One region of the Desulfocurvus sp. DL1XJH-121 genome, then DNA from elsewhere that is predicted to be linked to it. Evidence: predicted binding sites of a transcription regulator. Region 1 holds the regulator's gene; each other region holds the start of a gene.
What was found. Region 1 encodes sigma-54, which starts transcription at its own class of promoters, with help from an activator protein. Its sites were predicted from a motif close to CTGGCACGGNNNNTGCTT; they were not measured.
Positions count from the first base shown of each region.

Region 2: a site for sigma-54 is predicted at 2,000-2,017, ahead of ACYYG1_RS15110 (NifB/NifX family molybdenum-iron cluster-binding protein). Genes of this name have one in related genera too.
Region 3: a site for sigma-54 is predicted at 2,005-2,022, ahead of nifH (nitrogenase iron protein). Genes of this name have one in related genera too.
Region 4: a site for sigma-54 is predicted at 2,554-2,571, ahead of ispD (2-C-methyl-D-erythritol 4-phosphate cytidylyltransferase). Genes of this name have one in related genera too.

Region 1 is NZ_JBTVWW010000007.1:28,308-32,242, reverse strand. It holds gene rapZ (RNase adapter RapZ) at 1-849, opposite strand, end outside; gene ACYYG1_RS06560 (PTS sugar transporter subunit IIA) at 854-1,303, opposite strand; gene hpf (ribosome hibernation-promoting factor, HPF/YfiA family) at 1,307-1,843, opposite strand; gene rpoN (RNA polymerase factor sigma-54) at 1,945-3,393, opposite strand; gene lptB (LPS export ABC transporter ATP-binding protein) at 3,604-3,935, opposite strand, start outside.
Region 2 is NZ_JBTVWW010000026.1:33,080-37,014, forward strand. It holds gene ACYYG1_RS15095 (ATP-binding protein) at 1-244, opposite strand, end outside; gene ACYYG1_RS15100 (ATP-binding protein) at 241-1,104, opposite strand; gene ACYYG1_RS15105 (NifB/NifX family molybdenum-iron cluster-binding protein) at 1,137-1,496, opposite strand; gene ACYYG1_RS15110 (NifB/NifX family molybdenum-iron cluster-binding protein) at 1,493-1,942, opposite strand; gene ACYYG1_RS15115 (sigma-54 interaction domain-containing protein) at 2,105-3,448, opposite strand; gene hypB (hydrogenase nickel incorporation protein HypB) at 3,608-3,935, opposite strand, start outside.
Region 3 is NZ_JBTVWW010000002.1:90,373-94,307, forward strand. It holds gene nifD (nitrogenase molybdenum-iron protein alpha chain) at 1-333, opposite strand, end outside; gene ACYYG1_RS01900 (P-II family nitrogen regulator) at 355-729, opposite strand; gene ACYYG1_RS01905 (P-II family nitrogen regulator) at 726-1,082, opposite strand; gene nifH (nitrogenase iron protein) at 1,122-1,949, opposite strand; gene ACYYG1_RS01915 (LeuA family protein) at 2,276-3,394, shown strand; gene ACYYG1_RS01920 (GntR family transcriptional regulator) at 3,450-3,935, opposite strand, start outside.
Region 4 is NZ_JBTVWW010000006.1:16,605-20,539, forward strand. It holds gene cysS (cysteine--tRNA ligase) at 1-970, opposite strand, end outside; gene ispD (2-C-methyl-D-erythritol 4-phosphate cytidylyltransferase) at 1,142-2,338, opposite strand; RNA gene rnpB (RNase P RNA component class A) at 2,451-2,815, opposite strand; gene ACYYG1_RS05760 (zinc ribbon domain-containing protein) at 2,854-3,687, opposite strand; gene ACYYG1_RS05765 (Nif3-like dinuclear metal center hexameric protein) at 3,763-3,935, opposite strand, start outside.

The DNA of each region.
Region 1 (3,935 bases):
CAAGGAGTCAAAGACCGCCTTGGCCACGGCCACGGAACGATGCCGCCCGCCCGTGCAGCCGAAGGCCACGGTCAGGCGATAGCGGCCCTCGCGGGCGTAGCACGGCAGGACGAATTTGAGATAATCGAGCTGCTTGTCAAGAAACCCGGTCCCGATCTCGGAACGCAGCACGAAATCGGCCACGGGCTTGTCCAGCCCGGAATAGGGACGCAGGCTCTCGTCGAAATAGGGGTTGGGCAGAAAGCGCAGGTCGAAGAGCATGTCCGCGTCCGTGGGCACACCGTGCTTGAACCCGAAGGACAGGACGTAGACCCGCAGGCCCCAGCGCTTCTCCTTGAGGAAATTCCACTTCTCCTGCAGGAAGCGGCGCAGGTCGTGGATGGAATAGCCGGAGGTGTCCACCACCAGCTCGGCGCGCTCGCGCACTCTCCAGAGCAGCTTGCGCTCCTCCTCCACGGCGCGCTCCAGGCCGTAGGCGCCCTCCAGGGGATGGGGCCGCCTGGTGGCCGCATAGCGCCGCAGCAGCACGGGGGCGCTGCATTCCACGAACACCACGCGGGGCGTGACGCCCATCTCCCGCAGCCGGGAGAGCATGGCCTCCCACTGGGCCTTGAAATTCTCGACCCGCACGTCCAGGCCCAGGGTCAGGCCCCGGTGGGACATGTGCGGCTCGCGGACGAACAGGCCGACCATCTCGGGGATGACCGTGGGCGGCAGGCCGTCCACGGTGAGGAAGCCCAGGTCCTCGAAGACCTTGAGGGCCGTGGACTTTCCCGCGCCGGAAAGCCCGGTGAGGATGATGACGGGAAACGTCGATGCTTCCGCCGCCTGCGCTCCCCGTTCGTCCATGCCCCTAGGCCCCCTTCACCAGACGCCAGAGATCCTCGGCGTCGTCCGCCACGAGGAAGGCCTTGCGGAACTGGTCGTCCTTGAGCAGGCGCGAGATGTGGGCCAGAACCCGCAGATGCATCCCGGCCACCTGCTCCGGCGCGAGCACCAGGAAGAAGATGCGGCAGGGTTTGTGGTCCAGGGCCTCGAATTCCACGCCCTCCTCGCTGCGTCCCACGGCCACCAGGATGTTCTCGATGTTCTCGAGCTTCCCGTGGGGGATGGCGATACCGTCCCCGATGCCCGTGGTGCCGAGCTTCTCGCGCTCCTGCAACACAGCCAGGGCGGCCTTCTGGTCCAGGCCCTGCTCCCGCTGCGCCACCGCAGCCACAAGCTCGGCCAGGACCTCAGTCTTGGTCCTGGCCGAGAGTGTGGGCAATACCAAATCCTTATCCAGCAAATCTCCAAGCTTCATTCGCTACATCCCAGGGTCGATGAGACCGTAATCGCCGCTCTTGCGGTTGTAGATGACGTTGACGCGATCGGTCTCCGCGTTGAGGAAAACAAGAAACTCATAGCCCTTGGACTCCAGCTGCATGGCGGCCTCGTCCACGTTCATGGGCTTGGGCTCGTAGGAGTCGGTGGCCTGGATGGCGGGCACGCGCTCGCCCTCTCCGGAATCGGAGAAGCTGATCACGTCCATGCGCACGGATCCGCGCTTGCGCCTGATGTCCTTGGCCTTTTCCCGTGCCTTGCGCACCTGGGCGTCCAGCTTGTCCAGCACCAGGTCCACGGTGGAATACATATCCTCGGACTCTTCGTTGGCGGACAGGTTCAAATCGTCTCCCGTGAAAACCACATCGGCCTTTTGCCGGAACTTGTCCACGGACAGATTGACCAGAAGGGAGGCGTTTTCCGTCCTTGCGTACTTGAAGAGCTTCTCGAAACGATTCTTGGCGTACTTCTTCAGATGGTCGGAGGGTTCGAAATTCTTGAAGTTGAAATTGATCTGCATGGGCGTCCTCCTAACTTGAGGTGAAGAACACCGGGGATTCCCGGTCATCTTCAGTGTAGGACGAAACCAAACCAAAATAAAGGGACCAGGAGGCGGGCAGATCAAAAAATCTGTTTGCGCTTGGAGGACGAAAGAATACCCAGTGCGCTGCGGTACTTGGCCACGGTGCGCCGGGCGATGTTGATCTGCAGGTCGTCCTTGAGCATGTCCGCCAGCTTTTCGTCGGACAGGGGCCTGCGCGGGTCCTCCTTGTCGATGAAATCCTTGATCATGGCCTTCACGGACTCGCTGCCAACTTGGCTGCCGTCGTCCAGGTCCAGGGCGCTGTTGAAGAAGAACTTCAGCTCGAACACGCCGTGGGGCGTGGACACGTACTTGCTGGTGGTGATGCGGCTGATGGTGGACTCGTGCATCTCGATGTCGTCGGCCACGTCCTTGAGGATCAGAGGCCTGAGCTTGCGGACACCGTGGCGGAAGAACTCGCCCTGGAAGCGCACGATGCTCTCCATGACCTTGTACAGGGTGCGCTGGCGCTGGTAGAGGCTCTTCATCAGCCAGACCGCCGAGCGCATGCGGTCCTGCATGTACTCCTTCTCGTTGGAGCTGCGGGTCTTGACCGCGTCCACGTAGTAGGGGCTGATCTGCAGCCGGGGCATGCCGTCCTCGTTGAGCACGATGACGAACTCGCCGTCGTACTCGTACACGAACACGTCGGGGGAGACGTACTGCGGCTCGCTGCCAGCGAAGGAAGACCCGGGCATGGGGGCCAGGCTCTTGATGACGTCCAGGTACGCCTTGAGCTCGTCCATGGAAAGCTTGAACTTGCGCGCGATGGGCTTGTAGCGGCGCTTCTCCAGGTCCTCCAGGTGGTCGGAGACCAGGGAGACGAGAATGGGGTCGTCCAGGCCCAGGGCGTCCATCTGCACCAGCAGGCATTCGCGCGGGGAGCGCGAGGCCACGCCCAGGGGGTCGAAACGCTGCATGCGCAGGATAACGGATTCCACCACCTGGGGGGAGACCCCGCAAAATTCGGCCAGTTCGTCGGTTTCGGCGCGCAGGTAGCCCAGGCCGTCGAGGTTGCCGATGACGACCTCGCCCACGGCGGCTTCCTCGGGGGTGAAGTCGGAGAGCCTGAGCTGCCAGTCCAGATGGCTTTCCAGGGACGGCTTGGAGGACAGGCGCGCCTCAAAGGACATGCCCTCCTCCGGCGTCTCGTACTCCCGCATCTGGACCTGTTTGGCCGTGGAGGAGAACTCGCCGAGGTAGCTTTCCCACTCGGCGCTCTTGATGAGCTCCTGCTCCACGTTCACGGGCTCGGAATCCCCGCGGGTCTCGGACGGCGTCTCGGCGCGGTCCTGGACGGCCTCGCGGGCCTCCTCGGACATCTCCTCGGGCTTTTCCTCCAGCAGGGGGTTCTCCAGCAGCTCCTGCTGGACCATGTCCACCAGTTCCAGGCGCGAGAGCTGCAGCAGCTTGATGGCCTGCTGCAGCTGGGGGGTCATGACCAGCTGCTGAGAAAGCTTGAGTTGCTGTCTGAGTTCAAGTCCCATATCGAGGAGTACGCCTTCCCTATGCGGAGTATGCCCGCGGTTCACTCAAAGGCGCCCGGGAAACCCCCCGGGCTGCCGCGCCGTGAGCCGAATGTGAAATACCGAACGCTCCAGACCCGGACGCAGGGTGACCATGCCATAGTCCGTCGAACCTTGCAACACCGATGGCAAGGTTTTTGAATGTAAATTTAGAAATGTGAAAACAAGATCTTAGAGACTGAAGCCTTCGCCGAGATAGACTTTTCTCGCCTTCGGGTCTTCGATAATTTGCGCAGGGGTGCCGGCCAGAATAATCCGGCCTTCGTACACGAGATAGGCCCTGTCACAGATGCGCAGGGTCTCGCGCACGTTGTGGTCGGAGATAAGAACGCCAATACCCTTCTCCTTCAATCCCCGCACGATGCCCTGGATGTCGTCCACGGCGATGGGGTCGATGCCGGCGAAGGGCTCGTCCAGAAGCATGAATTTGGGGTCCAGGATCAGGGCCCGGGCGATCTCCAGCCTGCGCCGCTCGCCACCGGAGAGGTGCATGGCCTTCTGGT
Region 2 (3,935 bases), on a different contig from region 1:
CCCCGTAGCGGCAGTGCTCCGCGCACAGGCCGCAGGAGGTGCAGGCCCCGGGGTCGATGGCCGCGCGTTCCCCGGCCGTGAATTCTTCGCTCTTCTCCACCATGGGCGACAGGATCAGGTGCAGGTCCGCGGCGTCCACGTCGCAGTCCGCCAGGACCTGGTTTTTGCCCAGGGCCGCCAGGGCGGCGGTGACCGAGGTCTTGCCCGTGCCGCCCTTGCCGCTGATGACGACTATTTCCTTCATTTCGCCGCCTCCCGCGCCAGGGTCCGCACCGCGTCCCAGATCCGGGCGTAGTGTTCGCCGAATCCGGGCAGGGCCTCGATGTGCAATTCGCCCCGGGAGTAGGCCTGGGCCGCCTCAAGGCTGTGGGGGATGGTCCCCAGGAGCGGGATGCCCTCGCGCTCCAGGTATTCGGCCACGCGCCCGTCGCCCATGCCGTCGCGGTTGATGACCACGCCGAATGGGATGGCGAGCTGGCGCAGGGTCTGCACGGCCAGGTCCAGGTCGTGCAGGCCGAAGGGCGTGGGCTCCGTGACCAGGATGGCGAGATCCGCTCCGTCCAGGGCCTTGATCACCGGGCAGGACGTGCCCGGCGGGCAGTCGATGAGCTCCACAGCGGCCCCGGGCAGGCGCTTCTTGACCTCCTCGATGAGGGGCGGGGCCATGGCCTCGCCGATGCGCAGCAGGCCGTCGGCGAAGGACATGCCCCGGGCCGTCCCGGTGCGCACCTCGCCGATGTCGCGTCGGCCCTCGCTGATGGCGTCCTCGGGGCAGGCCAGGGAGCACAGGCCGCAGCCGTGGCACAGCTCCGGAAAGACCATGACCTCCCCGGCCATGAGGATCAGGGCCTTGAAGCGGCATTCGCGCACGCACACGCCGCAGGCGTCGCCCGTGCAGGCCGCCTCGTCCACAATGGGCACGGGCACGCCCGCGCTCTCGGTCGCGGCGATGTCGGGCGGCAGGAACAGGTGCAGGTTGGGCTCCTCCACGTCGCAGTCCGCGACGGCGACGCTCTGGCCCAGGCCCGCGATATGAGCGGCAAGGTTCGCGGCCACGGTGGTCTTGCCCGTGCCGCCCTTGCCGCTGGCAATGGCGATTCTCATGTCGATCCCTTGTTTGGGTGTTCGCGCTCGGCTTACCAGTGGCCGTCCTTGTCCGGCCCCTGGGCCTGGGAAAGGGTCCCGGCCTTGTAGGCCGCCAGGGCCTCGGCCACGGTGCCCGAGTCGCAGAAGTAGATGGCGATGCCGCCCTTGTTCAGGGCCAGGTAGGCCTTGGGGCCCACGTGGCCGGTGACCACGGCCTTGGCGCCCGTGGCGGCCACGTTCTGGGCGGCCTGGATGCCCGCGCCCTGGGCCAGCTGCATGTTCTGGTCGTTGTCCGCATAGCCGGTCTCCCCGGTCTCGGTGTCCACCAGGACGAAGCCGGCGGCCCTGCCGAACCGGGAATCCAGGGCGCTGTCGAGGCCCTGGCCCTGGCTGGTGATGGCGATTTTCATGACTTGGTCTCCCATTTTCGGCCCCCGGGGCGCTGTCCGGCCCCTCGGGCGCATGATTGGTTGCGGTTGCGCATGCCGCCGCAGCCCCGGCCCAGGCCGGGCTGGTCGCAGCGCGGGCCGCCGCATCCGGGCATGGACAGGGCCTCCAGGCCGCCCGCGTTCCAGGCGGCCAGGACCTCGTCCACGTCGCCGCTGACCCAGGGCCGGACGCGCACGCCCGTGATCTCCAGGTGGCGGCGGCAGCAGCCGGTGATGCCGCCGCACACGAACTCCCGCACCCCGCAGGCGGCCATGGCCCGGGCCAAAGAGGCCGGGTCGCGGTCCGGGGGCGCGATGCCGCCCTCGGGCTCGGCGTGGCCGTCCTGTACGCGGTACAGGCGGTACTGGTCGGCGTTCTCGGCCAGGGATGCCAGGCGGTCGCCATAGCAGGCCAGGCACAGCAGCATGCGTCAGTCTCCTTGTTCTTGGCCCGGGGCAGGGGTGCGCCCGGGCAGGGAGAGGCTAAGCATAAGCGGTGCCAGAAAAGAAACCGTTTTATTGCAGCAAGATAGAATATGAGGGTTGAACTAGGTGGACGCGAAACGCGCCCATTCAAAGAGGCGGCAGGCTTATTTCAGGCCCAACTTTTCACAGCGCGCCAGGGTCCGGCGCAGGGTGTCCTTGGAGATTTCCAGCTCGCGGCAGGCGGCCATGCGGCGGCCGCCGTTGCGCTGGATGGCCGCCAGCACCGCGCGGCACTTGGCCTCCTCCAGGGTCATGGGCTCGGAGCAGGGCCTGTCCAGGTCCATGGAGCGCCCGGCGGGCTGCATCTGCTCGGGCAGGTGCTCCACCTGGATGAACCCCGAGGGGCAGAGGATGGCCGCGAACTCCAGGATGTTCTCCAGTTCGCGCACGTTGCCCGGGAAGGAATGGCGCATGAACAGGGCCATGACGTCCTCGGACACGCCCTCGATGTCCTTGCCCTGCACCGCGTTCAGGCGGCGGATCACGTGGTTCACCAACAGCGGGACGTCCTCGCGGCGTTCGGCCAGGGACGGCAGGCGCAGCTGCACCACGTTCAGGCGGTAGTAGAGGTCCTGGCGGAAGCGGCCTTCGGCCACCAGGGCCTGGAGGTCGTGGTTGGTGGCCGCTACCACGCGCGCGTCCGTGGTTTCGCTGCGCACCGCGCCCAGGGGCTCGTAGCTCTTGTCCTGCAGCACTCTGAGCAGCTTGACCTGCAGGGGCATGGGCATGTCCCCGATCTCGTCCAAGAAGATGGTCCCGCCCTTGGCCTGCTGGAAGCGGCCGGGCTTGTCGCGCTTGGCGTCGGTGAAGGCCCCGGCCTTGTAGCCGAAGAGCTCGCTCTCCAGCAGCGTTTCGGGCAGGGCCCCGCAGTTCACGGCCACGAAGGGGGCCGAGGCGCGGTCCGAAAGGTTGTGCAGGGCCCGGGCGAAGAGTTCCTTGCCCGTGCCCGAGTCGCCCAGGATCAGGGCCGTGGCGTCGGAGCGCGCCACCTGGGGCAGGATGGCGAAGATTTTCTCCAGGGCCGGGCTCTTGCCCACGATGTCCTCGAAGGTGTGGGAGCGCTCCACCTCGCGGCGCAGGCGGTGGATATCCGAGAGGTCGCGGAAGGACTCCACCCCGCCGATGAGCTTGCCCGCCTCGTCGTGCAGGGGCGCGGCCGAGATGGACACGGGCACCTTCTCCCCGTCGGTGCGCACGATGAAGATGGACTTGCCGCTCACGGCCGGGGCCCCGCCCACGCAGGCCTTCAGCGCGCACTGGCCGTCGCAGAGGCTGGAGTGGAACACGTCCCAGCACTTGCTGCCCAGGGCCTCGGACGCGGGCACGCCCGTGATGTGGCTGGCCGCCTCGTTGAAGGAGGTGATGTTCCAGTCCAGGTCCACCGTGAACACGCCGTCCGCGATGCCGGCCAGGATGGTCTCACAGGGGAGTTGCTTGGGAATCGCCATATCGCGCCCTCAGGCTGCCCATAAACGCACGATTGCTGCGTTGCTGCGGAAAATCCAAACCCTCGCGTATGTTGAATACGCGTCGGTCTTGGATTTCCCTTGCGCCTTGCACTCGTACATTTCTGAACAGCCTGAACTAAGGAATTTTATTGATTAGTCCTACAGGCCCTTCTTCTCCTTCACCTCGGTCCGCAGCCAGTCGTACCAGCCGTCCAGGCCTTCGCCCGTGCGGCAGGAGATGGGGAAGATGGCGATGCCCTTGTTCAGGGCCGTGGCGAAGCGCTTGGCGCGCTCCATGTCGAAGTCCACGTAGGGCAGAAGGTCCACCTTGTTCAGCAGCATCACCGCGGACTCGGAGAACAGCAGGGGGTATTTCTCGGGCTTGTCGTCGCCCTCGGGCACGGACAAGAGGGAGATCTTGTGGTCCTCGCCGACCTCGAATTCTGCCGGGCAGACCAGGTTGCCCACGTTCTCCACGAACAGGATG
Region 3 (3,935 bases), on a different contig from region 1:
CTCGGCGCCCTCGGCCGAGGCGTCGGTCTGGTTGCGGCGGGTCAGCCAGGAATAGAATCCGCAGCCGATGGGGCCGTGGGTGATGTTCACGATGTCGCGCGTGGGACCGAGGATAACGCCCTTGCAGCCCGCGTAGGTGCAGCCGCGCATGGTGATGATGCCCGGAATGGTGCGCACGTTGGCCGCGATTTCCGGGGTCTCGTTTTCCAAGGCCTCGTTGACGAGTATCTGTTTGGCCCGCTTGCGCGCCACCTTGGGGGGATACTTCTTGAGCATCTCCTCCTTGACGTCGGTGGGCGTCCAGTTCACGAGCTTCTTCTTGGCGGTCGCCATATCTGGTCTCCTGAGGAAAAGTTAAACGATAGAGGCCGCTCCGGTTTCTCCGGTGCGCACGCGAACGGCGTCCTTCACCGGCACGACGAAGATCTTGCCGTCGCCGGGCCTGCCGGTCTTGTTGGCCTCGATGAGGGCCTGGACCACGTCCTTGACGTCGGAGTCCGGCGCCACCACGGAGACGATGCGCTTGGAGTAGAGCTTGCCGCGCTCGCCCAGCAGCGCCACGGCCTCCTCGTGACCCGCGCCCGCGCCCTCCAGGACCTTGCTGTCCACAAGGCCCTTGCCGCGCCCCTGGGCCTCGCTGGCGAAGAACGCGTCCACGCCGGCTTCGGTCAGGGCCGCCTTGGTGCGGTTCATCATGTTCATGCGCACGACTGCGATGACTTCCTTCATGCCGGGGCTCCTTCCTCGGCCACGGCCGTGTCGCACACGCCGGAGCTGATGGTGTAGACGTCCTCGACCTCGGTGACGAAGATCTTGCCGTCGCCGAAAGCGCCCTTCTTGCCCGAGCGGGCGGCCTGCATGACGGTCTCGATGACGAAGTCCTTGTCCTCGGCCTTGACCACGCTCATGAGCATGGTCTTGGGAATCTCGTCATAGGTGATCTCGCCGATCTTGATGCCGCGCTGCTTGCCGCGTCCGGCCACGGAATACTTGGTGACGGCCGGGAACCCCGCATCCATGAGCGCCGCGAGGACGTCGTCCGCCTTTTCGGGCCTGACAATGGCTCTGACCATGATCATCATAGTATTTTCTCCTGTGATTTATCTGAGTTGAACGCCGAGTTAGGCGGCCATCAGGCCGTAGTCCATGAGCAGCTGCTCCAGGTCCTCGATCTCCAGCGGGGTGGGGACGACGAACAACGTGTTCTCGTCGATGGCCTTGGCCAGGGCGCGGTAGTGGTCGGCCTGACCCACGGTGGGATCCCATTCGATGACGGTCTTGCGGTTGATTTCGGCGCGCTGCACGTCGTTGTCGCGGGGCACGAAGTAGATCATCTGGGTGCCGAGCTTCTTGGCCAGCTCCTGGATCATCTCCTTCTCGTTATCCACGTTTCGGGAGTTGCAGATCAGGCCGCCCAGGCGCACGGAGCCGGACTGGGCGTACTTCATGATGCCCTTGCAGATGTTGTTGGCCGCGTACATGGCCATCATCTCGCCGGAACAGACGATGTAGATCTCCTCGGCCTTGCCGTCGCGGATGGGCATGGCGAAACCGCCGCAGACCACGTCGCCGAGGACGTCGTAGAAGGCGTAGTCCAGGCCCTCGCTCTCCTCGTAGGCACCCAGGGACTCGAGCATGTTGATGGAGGTGATGATGCCTCGGCCGGCGCAGCCCACGCCGGGTTCGGGGCCGCCGGATTCCACGCACCAGGTGTCGCCGAAGCCGGGCTTGCGAATGTCTTCCAGCTCCACGTCCTCGCCCTCGTCGCGCAGGGTGTCGAGCACGGACTTCTGGGCCAGGCCGCCGAGCATCAGGCGGGTGGAGTCGGCCTTGGGGTCGCAGCCCACGATCATGACCTTGCGGCCCATGGTGGCCAGGCCGGCCACGGTGTTCTGGGTAGTGGTGGATTTACCGATGCCGCCCTTTCCGTAAATGGCGATCTTGCGCATTGCTTTGTCCTCCGTTTTGTTGATGGGGGGGTGCCCGTCAGTGTTTGTGCGGACAAGGCAACGTGCGTGCCAAACTGAAAAGCCATAGATAACCACTTGGTTTTGCAAGGCTATTTAAGGAAACTCGCACCAGGGTAAAGAATACAAACCTACACAGCCGGATGGACAAAAATGTCCTGGCCGACAAAAAATGTAGGCTTTCGTCGTGGGTGCGAAATCTGTCGATTTTTCCTTATCCAGCTGTAATTATTGATTTGTAATCTATGGCATAGGATATGCTCATAAGAGGGCGTCACACATGAACGCTCATCCCCAAGGAGACACGCATGCTCATCGACACCACCCTGCGCGAGGGCGCACAGACATACGGAGTGGACTTCAGCAACGCCGACCGCCGCGAACTGGTCCGGGCGCTGGCCTCGGCCAGGGTCGAGGAGATCGAGGCCGGATGGGCCGGGCAGGAGGGCCTTGAGGATCTGGTGGGCTGGGCCAAGGGCCTGGTGGGCGAGTCGGCCCTGTCCATCTGGGCGCGGCTCAAGGCCGAGGACATCGATTTCGCCGCGCGCACCGGCGCGGACCGCCTGAGCATGGGCGTGCCCATTTCCGACGCGCATCTGGGCACCAGGCTGGGCACCACCCGCCAGCGGGTGCTGGACAAGCTGCGCGAGCTGATCCCCCTGGCCCGCAACCGGGGCTTCAAGTACGTGTCCATCGGTCTGGAGGACGCCTCGCGCGCGGACTTCGACTACATGCTGGCCGTGGCCAGGCGCGCGGGCGAGCTGGGGGCGGAGCGCATCCGCATCGCGGACACCGTGGGCATGTACACGCCCATGGCCCTGCGCGAGGTCATCGCCGCCCTGCGCGAGGTGTACCACGGGGATATCGCGGTGCACTGCCACGACGATTTCGGCATGGCCACGGCCAACGCGGTCACGGCCCTGGAGTCCGGCGCGGACTACGCCGACGTGACCGTGCTGGGCATCGGCGAGCGCACGGGCATCTCCAGGCTGGAGGAAGTGGCCTCGTTCATGACCCTCAGCCGGGACGTGCAGTGCTACGACCTGGAGGCCGTGCGCGGTGCGTGCACCCTGGTGGAGGCGGCGGCGGACATCGCGGTGCCGCGCAACAAGCCCATCTGCGGGCGCGACATTTTCGCCTGCGAATCGGGGCTGCACGTGGACGGTCTGGTCAAGGCCCCGGCCCTGTACGAGCCCTTCCCGCCCGAGGCCGTGGGCGCGTCCCCCGAGGCCCGGCGCTTCGGCTTCGGCGCCAAGAGCGGCCGGGCCGCGGTGAGCGCCGCCCTGGGCCTGTTGGGCACGGCGGGCAACCCCGGGAACATCGCCGCGCTGACCAAGGCCGTGCAGCAGGCCTCCCAGGCCATGGAGCGCCCGCTCATGGCCCACGAGGTGGCCGAACTCGCGGCGCACACGTCCCGGACGCACTGACGACAAAAGCCCCGGCCGTTCGGTCGGGGCTTGTTCTCATCCGTTAGGGGCCGGGTCAGGACCGGCCGCGGGCCTCGGTTTCGACTTGGGGTGCCTGGTCCCTTGGCGGGGCGGCCTGTACGATCTCCTCGCACACGTACCTGCCGATGTCGCATTTGAACCGGTACTTGTCCCCCCTGAACAGGGCCCGCGAGAACTCCACAGGCTGCCCGTCCTCCTTGAAGACCACGCCCTCGGCCCAGAGGCAGGGGCAGTCCTGGTCTATCTTCAGCCGTTTCCTTTCCTGCACGGAGGGAATGATCGCCCCGATCTCCGTGCGCGAGGACTTCAGGCTCATGCCATAGTCCCTGCTCAATATCCTGTAGAGCATGGTCTCCAGAGGCCGCGTGAGCAGGTCGGGAAACAGGGCCGAAGGCAGGTAGCTCTGTTCCAGGACCAGGGGCACGCCGCTGGCGAGCATCAGGCGCTGCAGATAGACCACGTCGGTTCCCGGAGCCAGGCACAGCAGGGACGCCACGCGGTCGTCCGCCGGAACGATCAC
Region 4 (3,935 bases), on a different contig from region 1:
CGGCCAGCAGCGTGTAGATGCGCTTCAGGTTCTTCTCCGCCTCGTCCATGTTCTCGAAGGTGAAGTCCACGGGGCTGCGGTAGTGCTTGGTGATCAGGAAGTAGCGCAGGGTCTCGGGCTGGTAGGCCTCCATGATCTCACGGATGGTCTTGAAGTTGTTCAGGCTCTTGGACATCTTCTCCGAGTCCACCTGCACGAACCCGTTGTGCACCCAGTAGCGCGCCATTTCCTTGCCCGTGGCGGCCTCGGACTGGGCGATCTCGTTCTCGTGGTGCGGGAAGACCAGGTCCTGGCCGCCGCCGTGGATGTCCAGGGGCAGGGCCAGGTGCTTGTCGCTCATGGCCGAGCACTCCAGGTGCCAGCCCGGGCGGCCGGGGCCCCAGGGGCTGTCCCAGGTGGGCTCACCGGGCTTGGAGGCCTTCCAGAGGGCGAAGTCCAGCGGGTCCTCCTTTTCCTCGCCCGGGGCCACGCGCGCGCCCGAGCGCATCTCGTCGATGTCGCGGCCCGAGAGCTTGGCGTAGTCCTTGAACGAGCGCACGCGGAAGTACACGTCGCCGGAGTCCGTGGCGTAGGCGTGGCCCTTGTCGATGAGCTCCTGGGTCAGGGTCAGCATCTCGGGGATGTGCTCGGTGCACTTGGGCTCGATGTCCGCGCGCACGATGTTCAGGCGGTCCATGTCCTCGTAGAAGGCCTGGATGAAGCGCTCGGCCAGTTCTCTGGGGTCCTCGCCGTTTTCGTTGGCGCGGTTGATGATCTTGTCGTCCACGTCGGTGAAGTTGCGGGCAAACGTCACGTCGAGGCCCAGGGAACGCAGGTAGCGCACCAGCACGTCGAAGACCACCGCGGAGCGGGCGTGGCCGATGTGACAGTAGTCGTAGGCGGTGATGCCGCAGACGTACATGCGCACGCGTCCTGGCTCCTGGGGGATGAATTCTTCCTTGCGACGGGTCATGGTGTTGTAGATCTGCATCCGGTTCTCTCCGTGTCCGGCGGCCCCTTCGGCCGACTTGAGTTGTAGGGTACTGTGTTCGTTGAGCTTTATCGTCGCATCCACGGGGCGCTCCAGTCCGTGGCGCGGGGGTAGGGATAATGCATCAATTGCCCGGGGCCGTCAAAGCCCGAGGGCCCGCGCCGCCGGGGTTCAGCCCCGCGCGAGGCCCGTGACGCAGGCCACGGCCTTGATGCCCTGGCCGCTGCCCGTGAAGCCCAGGCCCTCCTCGGTGGTGGCCTTGACGTTCACGCGGCCCTTGTCAAGGACCAGGAGCCTGGCCACGGCGTCGCGGATCTGCTCCTTGTACGGGGACAGGCGCGGGGTCTGGCAGACCAGGGTCAGGTCCGCGTGGGTCAGGCGCAGGCCGTCCTCGCGGGCCATGGCCAGGACCTCGTTGACCAGCACCGAGGACTGGATGCCCTTGTAGCGCTGGTCCGTGTCCGGGAAATGCTCGCCGATATCGCCCCGGCCCAGGCAGCCCAGCAGCGCGTCGGCCAGGGCGTGCAGCAGCACGTCGCCGTCGGAGTGGGCCTGGACCTCGGGCCCGCCCGGGATGGGCACGGTGCCCAGCACCATGGGCCTGCCCGGCCCGTACTTGTGCACGTCGTAGCCCCAGCCCGTCACGGGCAGGGGAGCGGGCTCGTCGCTCGCCAGCATGGCCAGGTCCTCCGGTGTGGTGATCTTCTTGTTGGTCTCCTCGCCCGGGACCACGGCCACCTCCGCGCCCATGGCCTCGATCATGGAGGCGTCGTCCGTGACGGCCAGGCCGCGCTCCCCGCAAAAGGCGTGGGCCTGCCTGAGGAGCGCGAGGTCGAAGGCCTGGGGCGTCTGCACGGCGCGCAGTTCGACCCGGGGCAGGGTCTCGGCCACCACCTCGGCCCCCGCGCCGCCGGGGACCACGCGCTTCACCGTGTCGGCCACGGCCACGGCGGGCACCACGGCCCGCGCGCCTAGGTCCAGGGCGTCCAACAGGCGCGCGGCCAGGGCGGCGGAGGCGAAGGGCCGCGCCGCGTCGTGCACCAGCACCCGGTCGCAGTCGCCGGGCAGGGCGGCCAGGGCGTTCAGCACGGAGTCCTGCCTGCGCTCCCCGCCCACGGCGAAGCGCCAGGGCAGGCGCAGGGGATGGTCCCTGGCCAGGTCCTCGGCCTCGGCGCGCGCGGTCTCGAACTGGTCGGGCGAAAACACCAGCACCAGCCCGGAGATCCGCGCCACGCGGGCCAGGACGCTTGCGCCCTGCCAGTACAGGGGCAGGCCCCGCCAGATGAGGAATTGCTTGCTGCGCGGCAGCCCGGCGGCGGCCATGCGCGTGCCGCTTCCGGCGGCCAGGAGTACGGCCCAGGTGGTCATTGTCGCTCCATGAGGTCTTCGGCCGATGGTATCCGCTTCCGGGCACGGCCCGCAAGCCCTGAAAAGGTCGGGCGCGCCGGGGCGGATGCCCGCGGCGCGCCCGTCGCTGATGAATGGGAGCCGGACGATAAGCCGGGTTTTGTTCCCCGCTTGCGCGGGGCGGCCATCATTCCTCTAGGACCGCGGTTGCCCGCGGCCTCAAGCAGCCTACCCGAAGGCATCGGCCGAGCCGGCCTCGATCGCCTTCCTATTTGGCCTTGCTCCGGACGGGGTTTACCAAGCCGGCCATGTCGCCATGGCCGCTGGTGGGCTCTTACCCCACCGTTTCACCCTTACCCGCCAAGCTGGCGGGCGGTCTGTTCTCTGTGGCACTTTCCGAGGGTCGCCCCTCCTGGACGTTATCCAGCGTCCCGCCCTGCGGAGCCCGGACTTTCCTCCCCGCCCCAAAAGGGGCGCGGCGATGGCCTGTCCGGCTCCCAAATATCCTCTAAGGCCTCGAGGGGCCGCAGTCCAGTCTATTCCTCGTCGGCCTCGATCTCGGCCTGGGCTTCGGCTTCGGCCTCCAGCAGGGCATCGGTCTTGGCCTCGGCGGCCTCCTTGGCGGCGGCCTGGGAGGTGGGGGCGGCTTCCTTGTCCTCGAAGTGCTCGCACCAGTAGGTCAGGCGCTGGCAGTTGGGGCAGCTGATGATCTGCTCGCCCTTCTGCAGGTCGATGAATATCTGCGGGGGGATGCGGATGTTGCAGCCGCTGCAGACGCCGTCCACCACGGGCACGATGACCGGATGGTAGATGCGCGAGCGGATGAACTCGTAGCGGCCGAGCACGGGCTTGGGCACCACGGCGCAGGCGGTCTCCCGTTTCTTGGACAGGGTGGCCAGGCGCTTCTTGGCGGCGGCGCTGCGCTTCTTGATGCCGGTCTGGTATTCCTCCAACTTGGCCGAGAGCTCCTCGGCCTCGGCGGACACCTCGGCGCGCAGGCCGGTCTGGCGCTCCAGCTCCTCGGCCAGGGCCACGCGCTCTTCCTCGCGCATGCGGTTGACCTTCTCCATGTTGTCCATCTCACGCATCATGGCGTGATACTCGCGGGTGTTGCCCGCCAGCATGAGCTTGTTCTTGCTCTTTTTGATCATGGAGGAGTTGTCCTCGATCTCGGAGTCGAGGCGCCTTTGCTGGGTCTTCAGGATATCGATCTTCTCGTCGAACTGGGCCAGCCGGTTGGCGAAGTTTTCGCTCTTGGTTTCCAGCTCGGCCAGCTCCTTGGGCAGATTTTCCAGCTCGGCCTCCAGGCCGACGATCTCGTCGTCCACTTTCTGCAGGACCACGAGTTGTTCGATTTGTTCGAGATACATGCTCAACGGGGTTTCCTCCCTTGGTTCGCCCGAATGCGGGCGGGGGGTTCGGCGCGCCCCCGCGGGGGCGACGGGTCAAATTTTAACGGGCCGGTGGACCGTGAAGGGCTCCAGGCCGGGGAAGAAGCGCACCTTCACGCCTTCCTTGCCCAGTTGGTCCGCCACGAGATCCGCCAACTCCCGGGTCATGCGTTCCTCCAGGGAGAAATGCCCCACGTCCACGGTGAACTGCGGGGATTCCAGGGCCT